3 regions of the Paenibacillus sp. HWE-109 genome follow, and region 1 is predicted to be linked to each of the others. Evidence: riboswitches for the same ligand, from Rfam matches in the RefSeq annotation. Region 1 holds a riboswitch; each other region holds the start of a gene.
The links. Region 1 has a riboswitch for cyclic di-AMP ahead of LOZ80_RS39260 (stalk domain-containing protein). Riboswitches for the same ligand answer to the same signal wherever they lie in the genome.
Positions count from the first base shown of each region.

Region 2: it holds a riboswitch for cyclic di-AMP, as region 1 does, so the genes downstream of both, LOZ80_RS29425 (C40 family peptidase) here and LOZ80_RS39260 (stalk domain-containing protein) in region 1, are expected to answer to the same signal.
Region 3: it holds a riboswitch for cyclic di-AMP, as region 1 does, so the genes downstream of both, LOZ80_RS32490 (resuscitation-promoting factor) here and LOZ80_RS39260 (stalk domain-containing protein) in region 1, are expected to answer to the same signal.

Region 1 covers NZ_CP091881.1:8,950,871-8,954,629, reverse strand. Annotated here, with positions in the region: gene liaF (cell wall-active antibiotics response protein LiaF) at 1-626, opposite strand, end outside; gene LOZ80_RS38540 (PspA/IM30 family protein) at 667-1,311, opposite strand; gene LOZ80_RS38535 (hypothetical protein) at 1,340-1,636, opposite strand; cyclic di-AMP (ydaO/yuaA leader) riboswitch at 1,797-1,948, shown strand; gene LOZ80_RS39260 (stalk domain-containing protein) at 1,953-2,744, shown strand; gene LOZ80_RS38520 (hypothetical protein) at 2,875-3,201, shown strand; gene LOZ80_RS38515 (hypothetical protein) at 3,404-3,619, opposite strand.
Region 2 covers NZ_CP091881.1:6,858,809-6,862,567, reverse strand. Annotated here, with positions in the region: gene LOZ80_RS29430 (cryptochrome/photolyase family protein) at 1-1,301, opposite strand, end outside; gene LOZ80_RS29425 (C40 family peptidase) at 1,395-1,868, opposite strand; cyclic di-AMP (ydaO/yuaA leader) riboswitch at 1,872-2,012, opposite strand; gene LOZ80_RS29420 (hypothetical protein) at 2,180-2,998, opposite strand; gene LOZ80_RS29415 (M1 family metallopeptidase) at 3,025-3,759, opposite strand, start outside.
Region 3 covers NZ_CP091881.1:7,567,497-7,571,255, forward strand. Annotated here, with positions in the region: gene LOZ80_RS32480 (ABC transporter permease) at 1-326, opposite strand, end outside; gene LOZ80_RS32485 (ABC transporter ATP-binding protein) at 326-1,066, opposite strand; cyclic di-AMP (ydaO/yuaA leader) riboswitch at 1,349-1,538, shown strand; gene LOZ80_RS32490 (resuscitation-promoting factor) at 1,827-2,966, shown strand; gene rnmV (ribonuclease M5) at 3,083-3,625, shown strand; gene rsmA (16S rRNA (adenine(1518)-N(6)/adenine(1519)-N(6))-dimethyltransferase RsmA) at 3,722-3,759, shown strand, end outside.

The DNA.
Region 1 (3,759 bases):
ACGGAGACACCGATATCATCAGGCACTTTAATGTCCACATCACCGACGACCCCTTGTAGAATCAACGTGGTTTCTTTTTGTTCCAGAATCGCAAGGGAGAGATCAATATACGTTTCACCGATAATGTACCAAGTCGAGCTGTTGCGCAAAATCCACGGCTCGCGGCCCAAGCGGACGCTGTCCATCAGCTTTTGCTTTTGAATATACGTATCGTCCTTGTGCACTTGCTTCGACCGTATAAAAAACAGGCCTAGTGAAATTAAAACAATAGAAAACACAATTGTAATGTGATCTCCGAATAAGATGACCGCCCCGATGCCGATCAACACATAGCCCTTGCGTTCTTTACGTGAACGAACCCGATGAATACCAAGCAAGACGAGGATAATCGCAAGAATGGGGAAAAAGCCTATCGTATGGTCTAGAAGCAAAAAAAGACCGGCTCCAATCAGCACAAGTGCTGTATTCCGGCTGCGGTTGTTTTTGGTTTCTTCGCCCATCGCTGCACCTCCTCTGGCTGCCAAATTTAAATAGCTGATATAGAACCCTAGCATACCATAAGAATGGACGACCTCCAAGATGAAATCCTTGATCGGCAAGGCTTTTTCGTGAATCTTGAAGGTCATGCGGTGCGCCGTGTCTCCGGCGCTGCACGATGATTCGCGGCTATTTCTTGCCGCTCGAGTCCTTTTCTTCGCTGAAGCTCTGATGCTGCCAATCCTGCTTGAGCTTGCCGCGCAGCGAGCGCAGCTCCTGCTGAAGATTGCCGCCGGCTTCCTTCAGCGTCTCACGCGACAGGCGGCCCGCGACGCGGAGGCCTTGCAGCGCTTCCCGGCCAAGCTCGCGGCCGGTCACTTCCAGCTCGCGCCATGTGTCGCGAGCATCCTTCGGCGGCAGCCCGCCTTCCGGCTGCCGTTCACCTGCTGCGTGCCCGGCACGCAGCCCGCGCAATTCATCCGCAAGCGCCAGGCACAAGTCCTGGCTGCTTGCGTATTGCGCGCGGAACTGCTCGCTAGCGGCTTCCTCGCGCAGCTTCTCTTGCAGTGCCATCCGCGCGAGGTCCTCTTCGCCGGCGCGCATCGCCAGCTCAGCTTGCTCGCTCCGCAGCTGCGCCATCTCCTCGGCGTTCACACATAGCCGTCTCAGCTCTATCGTATGCTGCAGCGCTTCCTCATAGCGCTGTTCCAGCGCCTTGATCCCGCGCTGCCCCGCTTCTGAGGCGCTGCCTCCCCGCTCATGCTGATCCAGCTTGCAAGCAGCTTCCTGCCAGGCCGTCTCAGCCATTTTACCAATCCGATTCAATATGCTCATTATGCCACACCTCCTATTTTCTCATCGATTAAAATTCATGATTAGATGGAACATCCTGTTTCTTCAGCAAGCGGAAGCCATAAACCAACATCCACACAGCCAAACCGAGAATCAGGAGTCCAGACAATTTGAACGTCAAGATCAAAGCCCCTATGCCAAAAATCAACCATCCTATTTTCTTTTCATTCTGTATGCCGACATAGCCCAACACCACCATGGACACCGGAATCAGCCATCCCATTAAATGACCAAATTGATGTAAACAAATCAGTAAGCCTACTGTAATGAAAAGCAATGCGATACTTTTTGATCGATCCAACCTCATCTTGCCAACCGCCCTTCGTGTTTGCTTCATGTCTTCATTCTAGCTGAAACAAGTACCGCTCAAAACGGACTCGCGACTGTTTTGTTCCTAGACCTAAGTCCAGTATGGTTTTGGGACCATCCATATTTTGGTCGTTGTTCCGCCTGAATGTTCGATGGTAAACTATCTAAAGCCGAGTCCGGTGCACAGACAAAGTGCCGGTACGGGGGACGATTTACTTGGGGTGAATATTTGCTCTTTCGCGGAGCAGACTAGGGAGAACCTTCTTCCCGAACCCGTCAACTAACCTCGAAGGCTCATGAAGGAGGCTCACCAATTGAATAAGCTTACAAAAGGGTTAACTAGCCTTGCTGTGTCTTTAACAGTCTTGGCAGGAGGCTTTCTTTCCCCATGTTCCGCCCACGCGGCCGAGATGGATGTGAAAGTGCAAGTCAATGATGATCTGGTGCAATTTCCGGATGCACAGCCCTATCTGGATGGCAATCATGCCACGCAAGTACCCGTTCGTTTCGTAACGGAGAAATTAGGTTATGACGTGCAATGGCACAAAGAAGGCAATCAAATCAAAGTCGTACTGAACAATGACAAGCACACCATCACTTTGGTTTCGGGTCAAAAAGAAGCAGAAATCGATAATAACACCGTCATGATGGATACCCATGCTGAATTCCAAGATGGCCGCGTTTATGTGCCTCTTCGTTTTCTTAGCAATGCTTCCGACATACCCGTTCAGTGGGACGCTAGCAGCAATATAGCGATACTTAGCAAGGATGGCAATCACCATGCACCCGATTATGAACTCTTTCAATCGACGGTCTATTCTGCAGATCCTGCTGAAAATGGCGGATATGCAGCTCTAGATTTTCTCGGCAATCCCCTTTCCATTGGAACTGTAGCTGTTGATCCATCTGTAATCCCGCTTGGATCAAAGCTCTATATAGAAGGTTATACCTTCAATGGGTTACCAGCAGGCGGCATGTATGCCTACGCAACAGATACTGGCGGTTCTGTTAAAGGAAAGCACCTGGATATCTTTGTTCCTGGTTCCCAGACAACATTAAGAAAATTCGGCATCCAAACCATTAAAGTATATAAATTATCAAATTAAACAAATAAAAAGTTGGATTTGTGAGATCTTTTTTCACAAAATCCAACTTTTTTTATATATAGCACTTGAATTCCTGATAATTCCTAGTATAATACTCGGTATAAGGTTTTAAAAAAAGGAGCTGTTCAAGATGTTCACTTACAAACACCCCATTGCCCAAACCTGGATTAACGATCATCTTGATCTATACAATTATGCTCTAGCACTAGGAGATACGGAATGGCAGCAACAAATCCTCCAAACATTAAATCAATTTGAGCTTCATTTGACTCGTCAATTTGAATTTCAACTATGGCAAATGTTTGATTCCATCAACCGAAATATGCTGAAATTATTCCAACAATTAAAGGATCACAAGCAGAACTCCACCGAAGAAGAGCAATTGCGGGAGAAAGTATGGGAGCTTAAGCTGAAACGACTTGAGATTGTGAAGTTAATTAAAGCAAATAAGGTTTAAGAATGTAGGATTGTGTTTAAATAGAAGATTCGGACGGTTAGAAACGAAGGAGAATATGGCATACAGAGGACTGCTTTGCCATGAAGTTTAACATTGTGTTCAGCCCCACTGGCATGGTTGGCTGATTACGTTCTAAGGCATGCAGATGACTGCTCTGCCGATCGGTTCTCATAAGAATTGGGAGATTCTTATGTCAATCCTTTTACATGGAAGTTTGTTTCATTTCACGCATCATATTCATCATCATTGTCATCATTTCATCGCACTCTTGCATGTTCATCATCATGTTGTCCATATCCATGCTTTCCATCATGTTCATGTCTTTCATTGTGCTCATCATCATTTTCATCGATTTCATACGGCTCATCATGTCGTCCATACACATGTTCATCATCATTTGCATACACATTTTTTCCATTTGAATTCCTCCTCTTATTTTTACTCTTCTAAAAATTACTATACTTCTGACTATTATGCAATCTTTTTCTTGCAATCCCTTCTTCATCTATGCTATTATTTTTAATTACCCTAAATTCCTATTAATCTTATCGGTTTATC
Region 2 (3,759 bases), 2.1 Mb from region 1:
TGCTTCAGATCAACGATGGCATGGGCTTGAGGCTGATGAATCTGCTTGTCGCTTAGTCCGGTCATCTGCGGCAGCCATCTGCGCAGGTATTGGCCGCTCGGATCATAGGTGATCGATTGCGTCACGGGATTCATAATGCGGAAATAGGGCGACGCATCGAAGCCCAAAGAGGCGCACCATAACCACCCGCCGCGGTTAAGGGTATTGTCGTAATCACTGAGTTTGTAGCGGAAATACTGCTCGCCCAGCGTAAATGGACACAGCAAGTTCTTCGTGAGGAACATGGCTGTAATCATTCGCAGCCGATTGGGCATGCGGCCGGTATCATTGAGCTCTGTCATCGCTGCATCAATGATGGGCACGCCGGTTTCAGCTTTGCGCCAAGCCTCGAAATGCCGATCACTCAGGTTGGTGAAGTCAAACGTCTTCTCATAGCTGAAAAAGTTCTCATCGTAGATAGATTGATACAAATAGAAATCCCGCCACACCAGTTGGCGCACCCACGCGGCCGAATGTTCCTGCTCCATGACTGCCTCGTACACCTTGCGGATCGAGATGGCGCCTGCATTAATCGCGGCACTAAGTGAGCTTGTGCCATCATAAGCGTAATAGTCGCGGCGTGCCGCATAGAAGGGGAGATGGTCCGTCAGGAAATCTTCCAGTGATTCTATAGGATTTTCAGCAGGGAAATAATCTTCGAGAGAGAAAGGGGGAACCCAGCTTTGGAAGAGCTCCAATAAGCGTTGGCTGCCCTCCAACTGGGCGAGATCCACCGTCGACAAATCACCCAGATGAAGCGGCGAAGAAGGACGATAGAAAGTTTGCAAGTAGGTGTTTAGCTTTTTATAAAAGGGGGTATAAACTTTGTAAGGACCGCTTTTGCCAGAGGAAATCTGGAAATCGGCTAAATCCGCCAAGGTGTGATCAACGAATTCCGTGAACGGTACACCTCGTGCTCGAGCGGCTTCACGAAGCTTCCGATCGCGTGTTTTGGAATAAGGCGTGAAATCCCTATGTACGATAACCTCATCTATCGGTGCGTTGTGCAGCACTTGTTCAAGAACAACTTCCGGCTCTCCGTACACCACATAGATCGTTTTACCATATTGCTTATAAAGGTTCATCAACCGTCTCACATACCGCAGAAATTGCTTGCCGCTATGGGCTTCATGTCTAGAATGGCGCAGTAAAAACGGATCGAGAATAAGCATATGCAGACTAGGTCCGCCACTGCTCAACAAGTAGTTGAATGCAGCCAGATCATCTACCCGCAAATCCTTCCGATGTAGGAATAATTTCATTATAGACTAGGCCTCCCGACAGAATAAAAGCCTGGAAAGCGGCTCTTTCGAGCTGAGGCTTGTCCAGGCTTTATTCATAGTATTGCAGGAAAATTACTTGGATTCAGCAGTCAGCTGATTGTAGATATCATCCCACAGAACGCGTCTGGCGGATACATACCGTTTCGCATAATAGGATTCGCTTAGTTTGTTTTTCACAATACCTTCATTGGATGCGGAATGAATGAATTCACCGTTTCCAAGGTAGATACCTACGTGAGAAACACCTTTGCCACCTGTGTTGAAGAACACAAGATCACCTTTGCGAAGATCACTTTTGTCAACCCAATAGCCTTCTGTATTTTGAGAAGATGAACTATGAGGAAGGTCAATGCCGAACTGGTCGAAAACGTATGCGGTGAATCCAGAGCAATCAAAGCCCTTTGTTGTCGTTCCCGCATCTCTGTACGGAACACCGAGCAATCCGTCAACCGTTTCATCCAACTTAGATTGTGACGCTGATACACTTCCTAAAGCTACACTCAAAAACAAAACAAGACTAAAAACAAGAGCAACAATCTTTTTCAACTGCTTGTCTCCTTCCGGTGCCTACGAGGTTAGCTGGAGGGTTCGGTTGAAGGTTCCCTATGATCCCTGTCTTGCAAGATCAATTCACCCGGGTAGTGGTTCCCCCGTTTCCCCATGAAATGGAGAATTCGGCATGAAATATTTGGTTTTTTTGATGCTAGTCCTTGTAATTCGTCATAAAGATCTAAATTCCTCTTTTTATGAACGCTTTCTTTTGAAAAAGTGTGGAAAACACAGCTAAACAGACAAAAAAATCCCCATTCGCTGAGGAATGAGGAAATTTAAGTCAGTATAAGCTTTTTTTGTTGATTTTAACCGTTCAATTTAGCGGAAAGCAGTTTGAATTGTGACGTGATCGCCCAAATTTGCAGGAATATGTGGAAAAGTGGGAATAGCTGATAAATGATTAGCGCTACCAGACCTGCCCATAGGTAAGTAGCCGTAATCGTGAGCCCTGCCAATAGTCCCGAGCTAAGCAAAAGAAGGAGCGCCAGTCCGACAATAGGAAACGAATAGCGAATAAAGGTAATGACGGTGGAGAGAACACCCAGATGGCCGGCAAGCGCGAATTGCACATACATGAAGAGCAGATGCAAGAGAAATCCATAGACCAGCATGCCGATGAACCATGGCAGCAACTGCAGGGCAGCCTGCTCATAAGAGGTGCTGTGCGCCAAGGTTGTTTGCGCTTTGGGCAGCAGCCAAATGAGCGGCAGCAAGGTAAGTGCAATTCGCGCGATATACGCAAGGAGGAAAGGGAGCGTCAGCACCTTGATGCCTCGGAAGAAGCGATAGCCGGCATTTTGTTCAGAATGCGTGAGCGAGTAATACACGCCGCTGCTGAGCACCGGCGTGAGCAGCATGCGCAGCGCCAGCAGAGCTCCGAGCCACCAGAGATAGGAATGGCTCAGATCAGTTTTCATGAGCTGAAACTGGCTTTCAGCCAGGAACACCTGCAGCGCTTCTTTGGGCTGCTCACCGCCTGGAAAGCGGTGCATAAGAGGGACAAGCACCCCCTGCACCAGCTTATAGAGCAGAATGCTCCAGCCCATTTGATACACGAACAAGATGATCGTGGCGAAAGGCTGCGCGAAAGCTGCCCTTAAGCCGGATTTGAGATAGGATGTCATGGAGGTCCCTCCTTAAGGGTTATGCTTTACCAGGAAACCCAGCCGAAAATGGCTTGCAAGAATTGAATGATGCCGAGATTCCAACGGATTTTCCACTTCGGATTCACTTCTGTTTGCAGATAATTGTTGATGTGCTTGTTTTCTAGAATGAGTGAATACTTAGGATCAATGCGAACCCAATCTACAGGTGCCGTGTGGGTTAATTTGAATTCAATCCGGCTTTCCTTGCCATCCCACGTTTTGTCGAGCGAGGTGCCGTCAGCGAAATGGAAGTGGATAGGAACCTCCGGTGAATTGCCGCCTTTCTTCGAAATGACAATCGTGCTGTCATAGGAGGGCTTCTCTTTCATTCCGCTGGCTTTCACTTGGATACTCTCCACGGAGTAATCCATCATCATCGCGCCATACACATATTCATTGAAGAAATCATCCCATTTGGTTTTGGTCACGTCCTCAACGACATTTTGAAAATCCTTCGTCGAAGGGTGTTTGAACTCCCATTTCTGGAAGTAGGTGCGCATGATGCGGTCCATTGTCTTCGTACCGACTTGTTTCTCAATAGCTTTCAGCACAAGTTTCCCTCGTGTATACACATTTTCCGCATACTGATCATGTCCGGTGTAGGCCCATGCATTCTGATTCAATGTATTAGGGGAAGTAATATAGCTGGACTCGACCGCCAGATTAGGGGAAACCCCATAATCCATTTCCATGACCTTGTCCTCCGCATAGGAGGTAAAGCCTTCATCCAGCCAAGCTTC
Region 3 (3,759 bases), 1.4 Mb from region 1:
TAAATGAAGCTGCTGCGGAAATAAGCGCCCATTTGGTGTTCGATTCGCAGCAGGAACATGCGGTCTGCGCTCCGCACCAGAGTTCGAATTGGGCTGGAAGCAATCGACGGAACGAGCAAGAGCAGCACGAACCACAAATAGGGATAATCTGTCGGAAGACGCTGTAATATTTTTGCGTAATAATAGGAAGCAAGAATGACAAGAAACAACACAAGGCCAAGAAAATTGCTGCGTGCCGCATATTGCCAGTAGCCTATAGATTCCTTCATATAATGTTGGAATCTTTGCTGCCAAAGAGAACGGGTATTCATGTCCATATGGCTCATCACGAATCCCCTTTAACGAGCTTGTAGAAAATGTCGTCCAGGGATGCTGCAGGAAGATCGGATTGATCGCGCAATTCGACTAAATTTCCTTGTGCCACCATATGGCCTCGGTGCAAAACGACATAGTTGTCGCAATATTTCTCAATCGTAGACAAAATATGCGAGGATATGAGGAAAGAGGCGCCTTTATTTTTCATTTTAACCATAAGTTCTAATAAAGACCGAATGGCTAAGGGGTCGAGTCCGAGAAAGGGCTCATCAATGATATATAAAGAAGGTTCGATCAGGAAGGCATTCATGATCATTACTTTTTGCTTCATCCCTTTGGATAGGTGGCTGGCGAAGCTGTTTAACTTGTCCTGCATGTGAAACTGCTCTAATAATGCGTGAGAGCGACTCAGGTAATCTTCCCTTGATAAACCGTAGGCCATTGCGGTAAGTTCGAGGTGTTCACGGATGGTTAGTTCTTCATAAAGCTCCGGACTCTCAGGAACATAAGCGTAAGTGGCCCGATAAGGGAGCGGCTGTTCAGCTAGTGTCAATCCATTGATGCGGATCGTTCCCTTCTGAGGTTGAAGCAAGCCGAGGATGTTCTTAATCGTCGTACTTTTGCCTGCTCCATTCAGTCCAATCAGACCCATCATTTCGCCCTGAAGAATCGAAAAAGTCAGGTCATGAAGAACAGGTTTGTTCGGTAAATATCCCCCGTATAAAGCGTCAACTTGTAAAATGGGCCCCATCTCAGTGCCTCCCTAAATAGCAAATTATTGGCATTTTCGAATCCGTTTTGTACACGATCATTATAAACAAATTTGCTTTCCAAGCCTAGTTTGACAGTATAAATTCGAAGATAGTTAGTATTCGTACGTTATAAAGAGTTAAATGTAGATAAAAGGCAGTTTTGTTGGATAATTAAGCTAATTTTCGGCGATTTAGCCCTTTTTAGCAGGTGTCATTGCCTTTACAGGTTCAGATTAACAGCGTAATATACTTTTCATAATAACTTAATAACCAATTTGCCGATTTTCCATTCGCTGAGTTCCATTTATGGGAACGGGGGAACCACTGTAAGCTAAAGCAGCCTTGGCGTTGCTGAAGTAAACAGAGTGAGTAACAGGGGTGAATCTTAGAGCATACTGTGTATGCTTGTAGTAGGGCGACTCTCACGTCCGAATCCGTCAGCTAACCTCGTAAGCGTAAGAGAGGTAACGATTGTCGTTCGTGCTATTTGTGTATTTAACTATGCAAACTATGCCAGCGAGAAGAGTCCTCTTCTTGCTGGCTTTTTGTCTTCTTTCGGTGCTGTACGCAGGATGGACGACTAAAAAGGACCCGGAATTCATAGAATGATGAATGGCAACATGGTGTGGGACGACCGAAAACGGCGTTTAGTAGCGTCTGTGGAAGGCGAACACATTAAGTTAAACTAAAAAACCTTAGTCGCGTCAAATTTAATCATGCTGTAACCTGGCGGCGAGGCTTTGAAGGAGGACCGAAGAAGTGGGCAGTATCTCATTTAGCGAGACCCATGTAAAACGATCATCCAGCATGTCCTTCGCATTGCGATGGAAGCATGAAAACTTGCGTTTGATTTTAAGCTTAGCTCTTATCTCAATCGCAATGACTTTCATGTTTTTGGTGTTGTTGTACGGTACGGCTACCAAGAGCGTATCCGTGGTTGTGAATGGACAAGAAACCGTTGTACATACGAAACAATGGGTCCTGCAACGCCTACTGGATGAACAAGCCATAACGATTGGTGAACACGATGAAATATCTGCAATGCCTACGACCAAAATCAAAGGCGGAGACAAATTTGTTATCGAGCATGCATCACCAATTCAATTGACTGCTGATGGAAAGACCACCACTGTTTACACAACTGCAAGAACGGTAGAAAGTGCATTGCAACGTTTACATATTGCACTTGGGGAGCTTGACAAGATCACTCCCGAACCGACAGCCGCTCTGGCTTCCGGCGATGCAGTCAAAATCGTCCGTGTGAAAAAAGAGACGGAGGCAGTCACAGAGCCGATCGCGTTCGATACGGAAAAAAAGAACGACGCATCGCTGCTCAAAGGCAAAGAGCAAATCGTCCAAGAAGGCAAAGAAGGCGTGCTCTTGAAGAAGAAAGAAAAGACTTTCGAAGACGGTGTTTTAGTCGCGGAAGCAGTTGTGGGTGAAGAAGTACAAACAGAAAGCATTAAGAAAGTCGTGTCGATTGGCACGAAGAATCCGGTCGTGGTTCTTTCGGCTTCCTCGCCAAGCGTGGATGAAGTTTCGAAGAATGGGGTTACTTTCGGTTATAAACAAATCCTCAAAAATGTGAAGCTCACGGCTTACTCAGCGGGAGCCGAATCAACAGGTAAATCAGAGGGGACTCCTGGTTATGGTAAAACCTATACGGGCACTACCGTAACGGAAGGAAGAACAATTGCTGTTGATCCCAAAGTCATTCCACTCGGTTGGTGGGTGTACATTGAAGGTATTGGTTTCCGCCGTGCAGAAGATACCGGCAGCGGTGTGAAGGGCCAAACTATTGATGTCTACTTCGAGGATAATGGTTATGCCAATAAATTCGGAACAAAACAGGGGTATACGGTCTACGTGGTCGGACCGAAAAAGCCTTCCGAAAACTAACGTGTAAACGTCTGTTTCGGCGGGAAGAATGTCATATATACGTTGCCAGGCAAGCAGCCTGGGCGAAAGAAGAGGGGACCCCTCTTCTTTTTCTGCGTACTGGGAAGGGAACCGTTATGATTAAAGAAGTCATTGTCGTCGAAGGAAAAGACGATACAACGGCCATCCGCCGAGCAGTCGAGGCGGATACGATTGAAACCGGCGGCTCTGCGATCGGCCAAGCTGTCTTGAAGCGAATCGCACTCGCGCAGCAGCGCAGAGGCGTTATTATTTTCACGGATCCGGATCACGCAGGTGAACGGATTCGCAAAATTGTAGCGGCCAAGGTACCCGGCTGCAAACATGCTTTCATCACCCAAGAGCAAGCGGCATATAAGGGTGATATCGGGGTTGAGAACGCGACGCCGGAGACGATTCGTCAAGCTCTTCAGAGCCTGCGGACCGAATACGAGGGAGCGGTGTCCCAATTGACGATCGAAGACCTCGTGTCGGCAGGATTGATCGTTCATGCCGAGGCGGCAGCTCGTCGGCTTATTGTGGGCAATGCGTTAGGCATTGGCTACTGCAATGGCAAACAGTTCTTTAAACGCTGTGCGATGTTTCAGATCTCGCGAGAGGAATTTGAGGCAGCTGTGGAGCTTCTGGAAGCTGAGAAGTAGAACTTAGATCAAGATTGCGCTTACATCGCTTGTACTGGCCTTTTAGAGGCCTTAGAGAAGAAATGCCCAGAACCTATAGATGAAGAGGTCTACACGATGAATATACCCGGAAATGAAGTCATTGTAACAGCTGA